DNA from 2 places in the Glutamicibacter halophytocola genome. Region 1 is predicted to be linked to the other one. Evidence: riboswitches for the same ligand, from Rfam matches in the RefSeq annotation. Region 1 holds a riboswitch; the other holds the start of a gene.
What was found. A riboswitch is a leader RNA that binds a small molecule or an ion and turns the genes downstream of it on or off. The one in region 1 is predicted to bind thiamine pyrophosphate.

Region 1 (7,291 bases):
CAATGTGATGGCGCTGGGATTGGCGGTCCCTTCGGCCAGGTAGCTGCGATGCAGCTGCAGCTCGCCTTCCAGGATTTCCCGGGCGGAGCCGGCCCAGAAGCGCTGCGCGTCAAGATCCGGGGCCAATGCGCTGGCTTCGGCCAGCACCTGGGCATAGCGCTGCAGGTACAGCGCGTCCTGCGCCAAATAGTATTCAAAGTCCGCTGGGTCCAGCGTGCCGTCGGCCAGCTGGGCAATGAACTCCAGGTTGTCGATGGAGCCGCGCAGCTCGTGGATCTGCTGCCACCACTGATCCATCGGATCAGCTTCGCTGAAGAAGTGGGCAAAGTGGTTCACCGGGCCATGCCCGCGGCCGACGTTGAGTTCATCGGCAGCTCCGATGGCGCGGAACAGATAGGCCTTGGCCTGTTCCAGCGCGCTGGCCCAGTCGCCGCCCGATGCATAGATCGTCGCCAGGGCGCTGGACAGGGTGCATCCGGTGCCGTGGGTGTTCTTGGTGTGGTGGCGCTGGTTGCTGAACTCGGCCAATACTCCCTGGGCGGAAACCAGCGCATCGGGACACAGGTCCCCGGCCAGATGCCCGCCCTTGGCCAGGACCAGTGCATCATGCTTGGCAGCCAGCCGCCGGGCCTGTTCCAGGACCTGCGGCCAGTCGGCCGCTGCCGGCTCGCGCAGCAAGCTTGCCAGCTCCAGCAGATTGGGCGTGATCACCGAAGCGCGGTCCAACAGGGAATCGAGCACCGCCTCATCTTCCAGGAGCCGGTCCCCGCTGGTGGCTACCATGACCGGATCCAGTACCACCGGGGCATCCACGGTATCCAGCCATCCGTTGACGGCGCGGATGATCTCCTCGTTGGCCAGCATGCCAATTTTAATGGCATCGATCTGGACGTCGGCGCTGATCGCGTTGAGCTGAGCGAGCACAAACTCGCCATCGATGGCCTGTACCGCGCTGACGCCCAGGGTGTTCTGCGCGGTCAGCGCGGTGATCACGCACATGCCGTAGCCGCCGTTGGCGGCAATGGCCTTCAGGTCCGCTTGGATTCCTGCGCCACCGGAGGGGTCGGAGCCGGCAATGGAGAGAATGTTTTTCACTGCGCTGCCGCCCACGCTGCCACCAGCTGCCCGCTGGCAGCTTGCGGGTCGTCGGCATTGCAGATGGCGCGGACCACGGCCAAGCCGGCTCCGCCGCCTGCGCGGATGGCGCTGGCATCCTGCGCGGTGATCGCCCCGATGGCTACGCAGGGCAGGGAAGTCCGCGATGCGGCGCGGGCAAAACCGTCCAGCCCAATCGGGGTTGGGTGGTCCTTTTTGGTTGGAGTGGCACGCACTGCGCCGACCCCCAAGTAGTCGATCGCCTCGGCATCGAGGTTGGCCTGCGCCAGCTGGGCATCGGTGGAAGCGCTCAAGCCGATGATGCCTTCGCCCATGATCTGGCGTGCCAGGCGCACCGGGATGTCCTTCTGGCCGATGTGGATTCCACTGACCGCTGCCCCGGCCGCGCGGGCCGCCAAGAACACGTCGATCCGGTCATTGATCAGCAACTTCGCCTTGCCTTCGGTGAGGCGGGTCGCGGCGCAGGCCAGTTCGAAGAATTCGCGCGCGGTCTCGTCTTTGGCCCGCAGCTGGATCCACTCGATGCCGCCGGCCACCGCCCCTTCGATGACTTCCAGGGTGGTGCGTGGCGTGCAGCTAGCGGTGTTGGCTACCAGGTATGCGCCGATATTATCCATGGTTCAATTCCTCGTACTTCAAATTCTGTAGTTCTTCAGGTTCGGTGGCGGCCAGGGCATCAAGGAAGGCCACGGCAAAACTCCCCGGACCGCTGCTTGCCGCCAGCGCCTTTTCTGCGGCGAGGCCATAGAATCCGTGGGCAGCGATGGCTGCGTCAAAGGGGTCCTCGTGCACTGCGAGCATGCCCGCGTTGAAGGCGCCCAGCGCGCATCCTCCACCGGTGATCCTGGTCAACCCGATCCCGTTGGTATGCACCAGCACGGTGCGGTTCGCGTCGATGATGGCGTCCGCTTCACCGGAGATGGCAACAACGCACCCGTGCTCCTTGGCCAATTCGCGTCCGGCGTCCAGGGCTGCCTGCACGGTATCTGCTGCATCAACACCTCGGCCGCTGGAATCCTTGCCCGCCAAGGCCAGGATTTCCGAGGCATTGCCGCGGATCAAGGCCGGACGCTGCTGCACAATGTGTCGTGCGAAATCGGTGCGCACCGAAAGGGCGCCCACGGCTACCGGATCCAATACCCAGGGGGTGCCAGCCGCGCTCGCCGAGAGGACCGCTTCCTCCATGGCAACCATTTGCTCGGTGCTTGGAGTGCCCAGATTCACCAGTACCGCGGAAGCCATGGCGGCAAACCCTCCGGCCTCTCCGGGCAGGTTGGTCATCGCCGGCGATGCGCCGGAGGCAAGAAGGACATTGGCGGTGAAGTTGGTGACGACAGTATTCGTCAGGCAAAAAACCAAGGGGGAGCGTTGCCGGTATTTTTGGGCAACGATAGGCAGAGTCATGCGACATCCCTCCGCTAGCGTGAACTAGATCAGGTTCGACGGGTTTCATCTCAGTCGGCTTCTCCGGCACCCCGTGTCACTGATTTAGAGAGTACGCAGAAGGGGTGCCCAGAACAAATCCTCAGGGTTCGCGTCGTGCCACCAATGCCTTGAGCGTCGCGGCGTCAACATGCTGCGCCGCCGCCAATTTCCACAGCTGGTCCACCGCGGCCACCAGGTCTTCGTGGGTATCAACAGATCCGGGTCGTTCGCTCACTATGGTGCCTGCGCGGCGCCTCGAGGAAATCAGCCCTTCGGCTTCCAGCTCCTTATAGGCGCGAGCCACCGTTCCGGCTGCAACCCCCAAGTCCGTGGCCAGCGCTCGGACGGTCGGCAATCGGTTGCCCGGCGCCAACTCGCCAAGGTTGATGAGCGCGGCAATCTGCGAGCGGATCTGCTCATAGGGTGCGGTGGCTGCCTCAAGGTCCACACTGATCTGTGTGCTCATGCGGACGTTGACCTCTGCAAGGACCTTGCTTCGCTGTCCATGGGGCGTTCGAGGAATATGACCGCCGGAATGCAGAAGATCATGATGGCAAGAAGATCCAGGCGGACCGGAAACTCGTAGCCGACAACCAGCATGGCCGCGACGGTACTTGTGACCGCTCGCAGGGAACGCAGTTCTAAAACCCTCCGGTACCAGATTTCTTCAGCGGCCGTAACGTTCCACGGGATAATGGATCTACGCGCGAACCAGGCAAATCCCAGATGTGCGAGGACGAGCAGGACTACCAGGGCAATGACAACCACTTTGCTTGGCGCAACGAAACCCCATAAGTAGTCCAACGGGGGAAAGAGCAAGAAGTACAAGCACGCAACTATGAGCAATCCGGCGCAAATATAAGGCGACATGGGCAACCTTGCCGAATGCTTGGGAGCGGCAGAAATCTGCCGTGAAACCACGTTCGCGTACCCGAGGTAAAGCGCATTCAACGCAAGGTAGAACACTGCGGCACTGGTGAACAACACCAGCATCCAAGTCTCGCGCTCGCCGGTAGGCAACTTGTAGTCATCGCTGACAGGCAAATTCGGCCATGCGATGAAAATGGCAACGAACATGAGCAGGGCTGTCGCGTATTGCAGGGAGAACAGCTGATCGCGCAGCCTGCTGAACCCGGTGCGTTTTGCCCGCGGGAGATTTTCAAAGTTCGTCGGCGGTCGCCAGAAAAGCATCAAGACCGAAATGCCCAGGACAGCGTAGTTCGCCGTCCAGTCCAGGTTGTTGCCGATTTTGTACATGCTATCCATGTACTCGATCCCCGCACCTGATCCATCAATGTAGCGTGTGGACTCGTTGTGGAACCAGCGCGCCTTGTAGTGCAGGGCCTCTCCCGCCTGTACCGCCAGCGATACGGCAACGGTGCGGTAGAGGCGGTTCAGCCAGATGGTGCGCAACAGCCGGTTATTGTGCTCGGAGATTCCCGGAAGTGGCCGACGCCTAAGAATGACAATGGAAGCTACGATTGCAGCCAATGCGAGGATTCCGAAGCTCACGTAGAGGTAAGGAAGGATCTCTCCGGCAGCACGCAATCCGTCCTGCGAAGGATTGCTGTAGGAGTAATCATCGGCACTGATTTCAGTCTCTGGCAATGGTGCAATGGCTGCGACGTCTCGAACAGAGTAAACCGTCACGCAGGCCAGGATCAGAACAACCAGCGTTGCTGCAACGAGCTTCTTGGGTATCGGGCTCGTCAAGGAACGTGGGGCAAGAGTCGCGGTGCGCAGCGGCTTCAACCGGCGTGGCCAGGTGTACTGGCTGGCGACATAGATGAAAGCGACCCACAGGCCAGGGGTGGCTGCTGAAGCAATGCCCATCGCAACATCGAGATTACTTTGATCGCTTATGGGCACGTCCACGGCTTCGCCGAACCAATTGCTTGAGGCAGTGGCAAAGTAGCCGATGATTGCACACCACAATGCGTGCTGTCGTGCGCTTCTGAGCAGTTCACCGTTCTTAGCACGACCGAATGCCCGCAATAAGAAATAAACAACCAGCGCCGCTACGGCAAATGTGCCGAATTGTGTTGATAGAGATGCCATCGTGCCTCCTCGGTGATAATTAATGTATCAAACAGTTGATACATAATGAATCCTTCGGCGCATTAATCGATGGAATTTCCGTTTGGTGACGTACGCTCAAATCATGGGTCTGTTTACTTCCACTCCGTTGCCCGAGCCGGTCGGCGATTCCGCCCCTCCGGTGGACGAGCATCCTTCACGAATTGCCACGGTTCTGAGCCATTTGCGCCGTTCTGCCGACACCCGCATCACCCACCCGCGCCGCTTCCGGATCCAGCAATTGCGCGCGCTGGAGAAGATGCTCGAAGAGCATCTTGACGACTTTGTGCAGGCACTGAATGACGACCTCGGAAAGAGCCCCACCGAAGCCAAATTTGCCGAGGTCGACGTGGTGCGCGCCGAAATCGATTTTGCGCTGAGGCATCTGGCCGAATGGATGGACAGCACCGGCGTGAAGGTGCCGCTGGCGCTCCAGCCGGCCATCGCGAAGATCGAGCCGCGACCCTTGGGCGTGGTCTTGATTATTGGCGCATGGAACTACCCGCTGCAGCTGGTGCTCGCGCCGCTGGTTGCCGCCATTGCCGCTGGCAACGCCGCGGTTCTCAAGCCCTCGGAACTCGCCCCGGCCACCTCGGGGGCCCTGGCCAAGTTCCTCCCGCTCTATCTGGACGAGCGGGTCTTCGCGGTCATCGAAGGCGGTGCGGATACCGCCTCCGAATTGCTGGCAGCACGTTGGGACCACATCTTCTACACCGGTGGGGAGCGGGTTGCGAAAATCGTCGCGATGGCAGCCGCCCAGCACCTGACTCCCACCACTTTGGAACTCGGGGGCAAGTCCCCGGCCGTCGTTGACAACCACTCGCTGGCCACCGCCAAGCGCTTGGCCTACGCGAAGTTCATGAATGCCGGCCAGACCTGCGTCGCACCGGACTACATCCTGTGCATCGGCGATGCCACGCCATTGATTAACCGGTTGGGCCAGGCCATCTCCGGTTTCTACGGCAAGGAGCCAATCACCCACCCGGACTTTGGCAGGATTGCCAGCCACCAGCATTTTGAGCGCTTGCTGGCCATGATGGAACAGGGCGAGGTGGTGTTCGGCGGTGAGTATGACGAAGCAACCCTGCGCATCGCCCCGACCATCATGCGCAACGTGGACCTTGGCGGCACCTTGATGACCGAGGAGATCTTCGGTCCGATCCTTCCAATCATCGAGGTCGAAACCTTCGAAGAAGCGCTGGAGTTCATTGCCCGGCGCCCATCGCCGCTGGCCGCATACCTCATGAGCGAGAGCCCTCGGCTTCAGTCGATTTTCTCGGACAGGGTTCGCGCCGGGGCCATCGTGCACAACGCTCCGCTGGCCCAGATGGTCATTCCCACCCTGCCGTTTGGCGGGGTGGGGGCCAGCGGAATGGGGTCGTATCACGGCAAGCATGGCTTTGACCGGCTTTCGCAGATGCGTTCAGAACTCAACAAAACCACGGTGGTGGACACCCTGAGCGCAATTTATCCTCCATATTCGTGGGCCAAGCGAAAGATTATTGATCGCTTACTGTAGCGCGGTTCATAGCTATGAGACTGCTCAGGGTGCTTGGATTGAAAGGTTGGAAATTTCTAGGCATCAGGAGATGTAACGCATGACTGAGCCCGCACCGTCGCAGGACGGCCTGAAGCGTGGCCTCAAAGCTCGCCATATGCAGATGATTGCCATTGGCGGCTCAATTGGTACCGGACTATTCGTCGCGTCCGGCGGCACGATCTCTGAAGCTGGCCCCGGTGGCGCGCTGGTGGCCTACGCCCTGATTGGCATGATGGTGCTGCTGCTGATGCAGTCCCTGGGCGAGATGAGTGCGCGGCTTCCGGTGGCAGGTTCATTCCAGACCTATGCCACCGTTTTCGTTAACCGGCACTTCGGCTTCGCGATTGGCTGGAACTACTGGTTCAACTGGGCGATTACCGTTGCCGCCGAGCTGGTAGCGGCCGGCATCGTGATGTCCTATTGGCTTCCGGATGTTCCGGGCTGGATCTGGGCGGCGATCTTCCTGGTGCTGCTGACCGGACTCAACGCCATGTCAGCGAAGGCGTTTGGCGAGGGCGAGTACTGGCTGGCGGCAATCAAGGTCATCACCGTGATCGTTTTCCTGGTCTGCGGCTTTGCGATGATCTTCGGAATCATCGGCGGCACCTCGCCTGGCTTCGGCAACTGGACCGAAGGCGATGCGCCATTTGTCGGCGGTTGGCTGTCCATCGTCTCGGTCTTCATGATCGCTGGATTCTCTTTCCAGGGCACCGAGCTGGTTGGTGTAGCTGCTGGTGAAGCGGAAAACCCCCAGCGCGATGTTCCGAAAGCCATCAAGACGATCTTCTGGCGCATCATGCTCTTCTACATCGGTGCCATCTTTGTCATCGGCATGTTGATCCCGTATCTGGATCCATCGCTGCTCTCATCCGAGGCATCGGACATTGCCACCTCGCCATTCACCCTGGTCTTCGAGCGCGCGGGCATCGCCTTCGCTGCGGCATTGATGAACGCAGTAATCCTCTCGGCCATTCTTTCGGCAGGCAACTCGGGCCTATATGCCTCTGCGCGCATGCTTTACTCCATGGCCAAGGATGGGAAGGCGCCGAAGATTTTTGGACGCCTCAACAAGCGCGGCGTCCCCGTGCCGGCCATGCTCTTGACCGCCTCAGTAGGACTTTTCGGATTCCTGAC
Region 2 (7,291 bases), 1.1 Mb from region 1:
AGCCCAGGATGGCTGGGAACTGGGCTACGGCCCATTGCGTCCCGAGGACCTCTACCAGGCAGACGGCGTATGGCTGGTTTCTTCCATCCGCCTGCTCACCCCGGTGCGCACCATCGACGCCAAGCCGCTGCGCTTGGACGCCGAGCTCCATGAAGAGCTCAGCGCCCTCAGCGAGGCGATCCGCTAGCCCCAGACCAGGTTGTAGGTGCCGGCCAGCACGGCCGCGCCTACAGCCACGGTGCCCAGCACGATGCCCGCCAACAGCACCGCGGCATCCTTGCTGGTGAAGGTGGCTGTGCGAATCCAGGTGCGTTGCCCGATGCCGAAGCCCTTGGCTTCCATGGTGACCGCCAGCCGCCCGGCCCGGCGAAGTGCTTGGACCAGCAGGGCCAGGCACTGGCCCAGCTTCGCGGAGATGCGCTGGGCAACGGTGCCGAAGCTGCCCACCCCGCGCGCCCGCCGAGCCAGCCCGAGAGTGGCGAATTCTTCGACCATCAGCCCTAGCAGGCGCATGCCAGCCAGCGCTCCGAGCACAAAACGGTGCGGAACTCGCAACTGCTGCGACAGTGCCCCGCCCAAGTCGCTGGGATTGGTGGTTGCCAGCAGCAAAATGCATGGAAGCGCCAAGGCGAAGGCCCTCAAGCCGGTGGCGATACCGCCGTGGACCGAGCCCTCGGTGATGCTGAAGATCCCCAGCTGCGCATACACGGCGCCGCTGTCCTGCCCCACCAGGGCAATGCCCCAAGCGGCCACCACCCCGGCGATCAGCAGGGGCCAGGCCCGCTTGAAGAATCTTGCCGGGCTCAAGCCCGCCAAGGGGAAGGCCAGGATGGTCGCAGCCACGACCACCAGCGCCGAAACCCAATCCAAGGTGGTAATCAGGGGCAAGGTGGCTGCTGCCACCGCGCCCAGCTTGGCCAGGGGATTGATCTTCGCCAGCCAGCTGTGGCCCACCGGAGCGTCCAGGACCGGGCCCCTGGCTATCGCGGGCTGTTGCTTCGCGACAGCGGCCAGGTGAATCTCCTGGGCCCCCAGAACGCTGGCCAAATGCTCATCGTGAGTCACTGCGATAATCGCAGTGTCCTGCTCCAATTGCTCCACGAGCAACCCGGCAAGCTCCCGCCACGTCCTGGCGTCCTGCCCGAAGGTTGGCTCGTCCAGGATCAGCACGTCCGGGGCCGCGGCCAACACCGTGCCCACCGACAACCGGCGCTTCTCCCCTCCCGAAAGGGTGAAGGGATTGGCTTCGGCCAGATGCTGCAAGCCCAAACGCTGCAGCAGCGACTCGACCAGGGCATCAACCTGCTGCGGTTCATACTTCAGCTCATGGCCGCCGCTTGCCTTCGCCCGCAGCGGCGCAAATGCCAATTCTTCGCGCACGCTCTGGGTGACAAATTGGTGTTCGGGTTCCTGGAACACCGACCCTATCCGGCCGATCAGGGCTCCTGCCCGCCAGCTGAACGGTGATTTCCCCAGGCCGTTGGCTAGCGCGTCGGAAGCCTGCAGGGCTCCCTGTGCCGGTTCCAGCAAACCGCCCAAGGTCAGTGCCAAGGTGGATTTCCCGGCGCCATTCTCCCCGCGGATAACCGTCGCCGTTCCGGCGCTCACCGCCAGATCCACCGCTTGGGTCCGGGGCGCTTGCCCGCTGCGGGCGCTGACCAGCTCGGCGGCTTCCAGAAGCAGCGCCCCGGGCCGGGGGCTGGCCGGTTGGACCTGTGGCGAATAGCCTGGCACCCACACCCCGGCCTCCGAAAGCTCTGCACGCAGGCTTTCATCGTCAATGAGCCGTTGCGGGTCCAGGTCGTGGGCGACACCTCCGCCTGGTTCGAGGACGATCACTCGATCCATATGTTCTGCCCACGCATCCAGCCGGTGCTCGACCACGATCAGCGTGGCGCCACTAAGCTGGGCGGCGTTGAGCACCGCATCGCGCAATGGCCCGATGCCTTCCGGGTCGACGTTGGCGGTGGGTTCATCAAGCAGCATCAGCCCCGGCTGCATGGCCAGGATTCCGGCCAGGGCCAGGCGCTGCTTTTGCCCGCCGGACAGTTCCTGGGTGCGGTGGTCCATGGGCAGCATGCCCAGCCCCACCGCGTCCAGGGCCTCGGGAATTCTCTGGCGGATGATGGCCGGATCCACCGCCAGGTTTTCGGCGCCAAAGGCCACATCGTCGGCGACCCGGCTTTGCACCACCTGGGTCTCCGGGTCCTGCTGCATCAGTCCCACCGGGTGTTCCCGGGCGAAGGCGTCCGACCCGTCGATGAGCAATTGACCGGCGATCTGCTCGGCCCCATCGACTTCCAGCAGTCCGGCCAGGGCATGGAGCAAGGTTGACTTGCCTGCCCCGGACGGGCCGATCAGCAGCACCTTTTCGCCGGAGTTGATCTGCACGTCAAATGCCGAGATGGCAGGTTGCGAGCGTTCCGGGTGTTGCCAGCAAAAACCTCGAGCAATGATCTCGATGCCTCGCCGAGTTTGTGCCGTGGCACCGGTGTTAGCCACCGAACTCATTTTGCGGCCAGTTTTCCGGATTCAAGGTGTGCCCGGCGGCTGGCCAAAGCGCTCAACGCGCCGGTCTTGGCCAGGCCGCGGGTTGCCAGCCAGGACAGCAGGCCTGCAACAATCAGCCCGGAGACACCGGTAGCGATCACGTGGAACAGCTTCAGCGCCGGGGTGTATTCAACGTAGTAGGCCATGATGTAGGCCTCGGAAATACCGGCGAAAAGTCCAGAGAAGAGCCCTGCAAGCAATGCCACGCCCAAGTTCCACTTGCGGTAGCGGAACGCGGCAAAGACCACTTCAGCACCCAGGCCCTGGACCAGGCCGGACAGCAGCACGGTCAGGCCATAATGCGAACCGAGCAGCGCTTCGACCACCGCTGCCAGCAGCTCGCAATACAGGGCCGCGCCGGGCTTGCGGATAATCAGCGCGCCAAGCACTGCGGGGAAGAGCCAAACGCCGGTGAGCAGCGCTGCCGCGGGCGGGAAGGCCGCAAAGGCCAGCGAGAACAGCCCGTAGCCTGCGCTCCAGGCCCAGAAGATGACGCCCGAGGCGACTGCGATGACCGATGCGGTGACGATGTCTACGACGCGCCAGCCAGAACGCTGGTTTGCTGCTGATTGGTTCATTGGTGGTCCTCCTATATCAAGGAGGGGAGATGTACGGATCCAGGGCACAATGCTCCCGGTCCGCATCCGAGATGCTCGACTTCCTTCGCCGGTACTAGCCGGAGCAGGTTCGAGGGTCTGCGATCTATCGCACTCTCAGCGTCTTGCGACTCCAGTTTCGAAGTCTGACGCTCCCCTGTCGGAAAATTACTGCCCACCTACCATACCGCAGGTATGCTGGGCAGAGGAACGATAAGTCACGACGTTGAAGCGAGGGCAAAATGAATACAGTGCAGAAACTTGCCACCACGGGAATTTCCATTGGCGCCGGTTTTGTCGGCAGCAAGCTGGTTGACCAGCTGTGGAAGGGTTTCACCGGAAACAAGGCACCCCGCAAGGGAAGTGAAGAAGCCGCCGAGGCTTCGCTGCGCCAGGCTCTCGGATTTGCGATCTTCTCGGCCATCGTGGCAGCCACCATTCAGGTGCTGGCAGACCGCGGTAGCAACAAGGTAGTCGCACGCTTTAGCAAGTAGTGCACACAGCACGGGCATCCCGCCGTCGGCGGGATGCCCGTGCTGTGTTGTCCTAGTCTTCAGATTTTCCCGATGCACCCGAGGTTGCATCGAAGGTTCCGGTGGGCGGGGCACTGCTGGTCTTGTCTACAATCTGCTTGAGCTCATCGGCATAGAGCGAATCCTTGGCAGCGTGCTTGGTGCGGTAGCCGGAGCGCCCGATCATATGGGCCGAAACCGGCGCGGTCAACAACTGCATCCCCCATGCCAGGAAGAGCACGGGAACCACAGCCCAGCTGCGCAGATGAATCGCCAGCCCGGTGAAGATCAGCAAGAACCCGAGGACCTGGGGCTTGGTTGCGGCATGCATGCGGGTGAGCATGTCGGGAAAGGTCAGCAGGCCAATACCGGCAATCAGCGACATGAGGCAACCGGCAATCAGCAGTACTGCCACGAGAATATCCACGAACATCTCCATCAGGCATTCCTCTGGTCAGAAACGTAGCGCGAGACGGTGACCGAGCCGATGAAGCCCAAAGTGCAAGCGGCAATGACGAAGAGCAGGTAGTCGGAGTGCCGGTTGTAGACCATCTCCAGGCACAGGGCCACGGAGATGATCAGCAGCATCACGTCCAGTGCGAGGACGCGGTCGAGAATCGAGGGGCCCTTGGCCACGCGGATTACACAGGCAACGGTGGCCAAGCCCAGCATGATGCCGCAAATCCACATCACGATTTCCATCATTTTTTGCCCTTCATTCGCATCAGGTTCGGTCCGCATTCGTGCTTGATCGCGTCGAATTCATCCCGGCTGCCGATGGCCATGATCATCCGGCGTTCAATGTCGCGCACGGCTTCGCGGGCGCGGTCCATATCCTGCCTTGATTCGATATTGATGTAGTGCAAGTACAGCGTTGAGGAACTGCGGTCCACGTCAATGACGAAGGATCCCGGGATCAGGGTCAGCACATGGCCAACCGTTGTCACGATCAGATCCGAGTCGGTGCGCAAAGGAACCGCAATGACCCCGCTGCGGGTCTTCTTTCCCCGGAAGATGGCCAGTCGGGCCACTTCGAAGCTGGCCACAAACACCTGGCCGATAAACCAGATGAATAGCTGCAGGCAGTACCAAACGTTCATGCGTCCCGAAAGCACCACCGGAGGCAGCGGAAAGAGCGTGACGATGACCAGCGCGATAATCACACCGAAGATCAGGTTCGCCGGAGAGAAATCCTGCCACAGTGCGCACCACACAAAAATCAGCAGGGCCAGCAGCGGCCATTCCTGCTTGAGCGTCGCCCGGTGGCGCACGCCTGAGGTATCCAGCGCATCATCAATACGCTGGTCACCGGGTTTCAATTTTTTAGTCGGCATCATCCCTCCAATCAGAATGGCAAGATCGCGTTGATGTATGCGTCGCGGGCAATGAGCTCCGCGGCGACCCGTTCACAGAATTCAAAAATCGGCCCGGCAAAAATAGTCAGGGCAATACCCGCTGCCACCAGCGAACCGGTGGCATAGCGCATGCCCCAGGGCAGGGACGCAGCTTCCAATTCCCGGGCCAGCTTCAGGCCCAGGCCGGGGTTCTGCGCTCCACCAGCCGCGGTTTCGGACGCCACCTGGGCTGCTTCATCCACCAGCTCCTGGTTCGGCACCTCGGCATCGGCAGCGCGACGCCAGAAGATGCGGGCCCAGACACGAATGATCGCCAGCAACGTCAGCAGGCTGGTCAGCAGGCCGGCGCCCACCACCACCCAGGTCAGCGGGTCGGCATCCTGCACGGCGGCATGGAGCAGCCCGAACTTGCCCAGGAAACCGGAGAACGGAGGAATGCCGCCGAGGTTGATCGCCGGAATGAAGAAGAGCAGGGACAGGGCCGGGGAAAGCTTGGCCAATGAGCCCAGCTTGGTGACATTGGAGCTTCCGGCACGGCGTTCTATCAGGCCAGCGACCATGAACAGCGAGGTCTGGACGATGATGTGGTGGCCCACGTAGTAGATGGTCGCCGCAATGGCCAGCGGTCCCCCGACAGCCACGCCGAAAATCAGGTATCCGATGTGGCTGGTGAGGGTGAAGGAGAGCATGCGCTTGAAGTCCGTCTGCGCCAGCGCACCAAGAATACCGATCACCATGGTCAGCGCCGCCACCACCAGCAGCCCGGCGTTCACGGCGCCACCCGGGAAAATCAGTGTTTCGGTGCGCACGATTGCGTAGACGCCCACCTTGGTCAGCAAGCCGGCGAACACCGCGGTCACCGGTGCCGGTGCCGTCGGGTAGGAGTCCGGAAGCCACAGGGACAGCGGGAACACTGCCGCTTTAATGCCGAAGGCAATCAGCAGCAGCACATGCAAAATCAATTGCGGGCCCTGGTCCAGTTCGGGCAGCTTCACGGCCAGGTCGGCCATATTCACCGTGCCGGTCGCCGCATAGGTCATGGCGATGGCCATCAGGAAGATCACCGAGGACACCACCGAAACCACCACGTAGGTGGTACCGGCGCGGATGCGTTCGGCAGTTCCGCCCAGGGTCAGCAGCACGTAGCTGGCGGTCAGCAGGATTTCGAACCCGACGTACAGGTTGAACAGGTCGGCGGCCAGGAAGGCGTTGGACACACCGGCGAGCAGGATCAGGTAGGCCGGATGGAAGACCGACACCGGGCCGGGCTCATCGCCGTCGGCCAGGCCCTGGCTGGTGGCGAAGAAGAGCACTGCCAGCGAGACCAGGGTGGAAATCAGCAGCATGAAGGAGCTGAAGCCATCGACCATCAGCGCGATGCCAAAGGGCGACTCCCAGCCGCCGATGTGGATGGCGTAGCTTTCGCCTCCCCATACCGCGGCGAGCATGCCCGCTTCCAGCACGAGGGTCAAGCAGAGGATCCCGATGGTGATCAGGCGCTGGGTGCGCACCTGCCGCCGTGCCAAGAACGCCGCCCCGGCACCGATAATCGGCAAGACCACGGCCAGGGGTGCTAGATCCAGAAAATTCACTCTTCCCCCTCGCGCACTGGGCGGCCCTCTTCGTCAACGAATTCGGTCGTATCCTCTGCCACCGGCGAGTCTTCCTCTTCGTCGTATGCGGTCTTCTGCGAGACCTTGATATCTTCGGTGTCATCGGCCAGTTCATCGGCGCTGGTCAACGTCCAGGAACGGTAGATCATGGCCAGCAGGAAGGCGGTGACTGCGAAGGTGATCACGATGGCCGTGAGGATCAGGGCTTGCGGCAACGGATCCGAATATTCCTCGGCAGCCAATCCGGATTGGAACAGCGGTGCCACTCCGCGCCGGCCGCCGCTGGTGAGGATCAGCAGGTTGATGCCGTTGCCCAGCAGCATGATGCCCAGCAGCACGCGGGTCAGCGTGCGTTCAAGGACCAGATAGAATCCGGCCGCCAGCAGCACCCCGGTAATCACGAGGAAGGTGATGTTCACGCTCATCGTCCAACTCCTGTCCGTGATGCTTCAACAAAGTCGTGGCGATCCACCGGGCTGCGTCCTTCGGAGAGCGAATCGATCTCGCTGCCCAGCGAACGCAAGACATCCTGCACCAGGCCCAGCACCACCAGGTAGACGCCGATATCGAAGACGGTGGAGGTGACAAACTTGTGGTCGCCGAAGAACCAGAATTCCATGGCATAGGTCGTGAATATTTCATCGCCCATCAGCAGCGGCACAATT

Region 2: it holds a riboswitch for thiamine pyrophosphate, as region 1 does, so the genes downstream of both, AOZ07_RS13170 (ECF transporter S component) here and thiM (hydroxyethylthiazole kinase) in region 1, are expected to answer to the same signal.

The regions. Positions count from the first base shown of each region.
Region 1 covers NZ_CP012750.1:65,467-72,757, forward strand. Annotated here, with positions in the region: gene thiD (bifunctional hydroxymethylpyrimidine kinase/phosphomethylpyrimidine kinase) at 1-1,110, opposite strand, end outside; gene thiE (thiamine phosphate synthase) at 1,092-1,733, opposite strand; gene thiM (hydroxyethylthiazole kinase) at 1,726-2,520, opposite strand; TPP riboswitch at 2,510-2,604, opposite strand; gene AOZ07_RS00315 (GntR family transcriptional regulator) at 2,642-3,007, opposite strand; gene AOZ07_RS00320 (hypothetical protein) at 3,004-4,599, opposite strand; gene AOZ07_RS00325 (aldehyde dehydrogenase family protein) at 4,703-6,136, shown strand; gene AOZ07_RS00330 (amino acid permease) at 6,216-7,291, shown strand, end outside.
Region 2 covers NZ_CP012750.1:2,842,299-2,849,589, forward strand. Annotated here, with positions in the region: gene AOZ07_RS13160 (aminodeoxychorismate lyase) at 1-187, shown strand, start outside; gene AOZ07_RS13165 (ATP-binding cassette domain-containing protein) at 184-2,511, opposite strand; gene AOZ07_RS13170 (ECF transporter S component) at 2,508-3,128, opposite strand; TPP riboswitch at 3,192-3,315, opposite strand; gene AOZ07_RS13175 (DUF4235 domain-containing protein) at 3,389-3,640, shown strand; gene mnhG (monovalent cation/H(+) antiporter subunit G) at 3,693-4,097, opposite strand; gene AOZ07_RS13185 (MrpF/PhaF family protein) at 4,097-4,363, opposite strand; gene AOZ07_RS13190 (Na+/H+ antiporter subunit E) at 4,360-4,992, opposite strand; gene AOZ07_RS13195 (Na+/H+ antiporter subunit D) at 5,004-6,605, opposite strand; gene AOZ07_RS13200 (Na(+)/H(+) antiporter subunit C) at 6,602-7,051, opposite strand; gene AOZ07_RS13205 (Na+/H+ antiporter subunit A) at 7,048-7,291, opposite strand, start outside.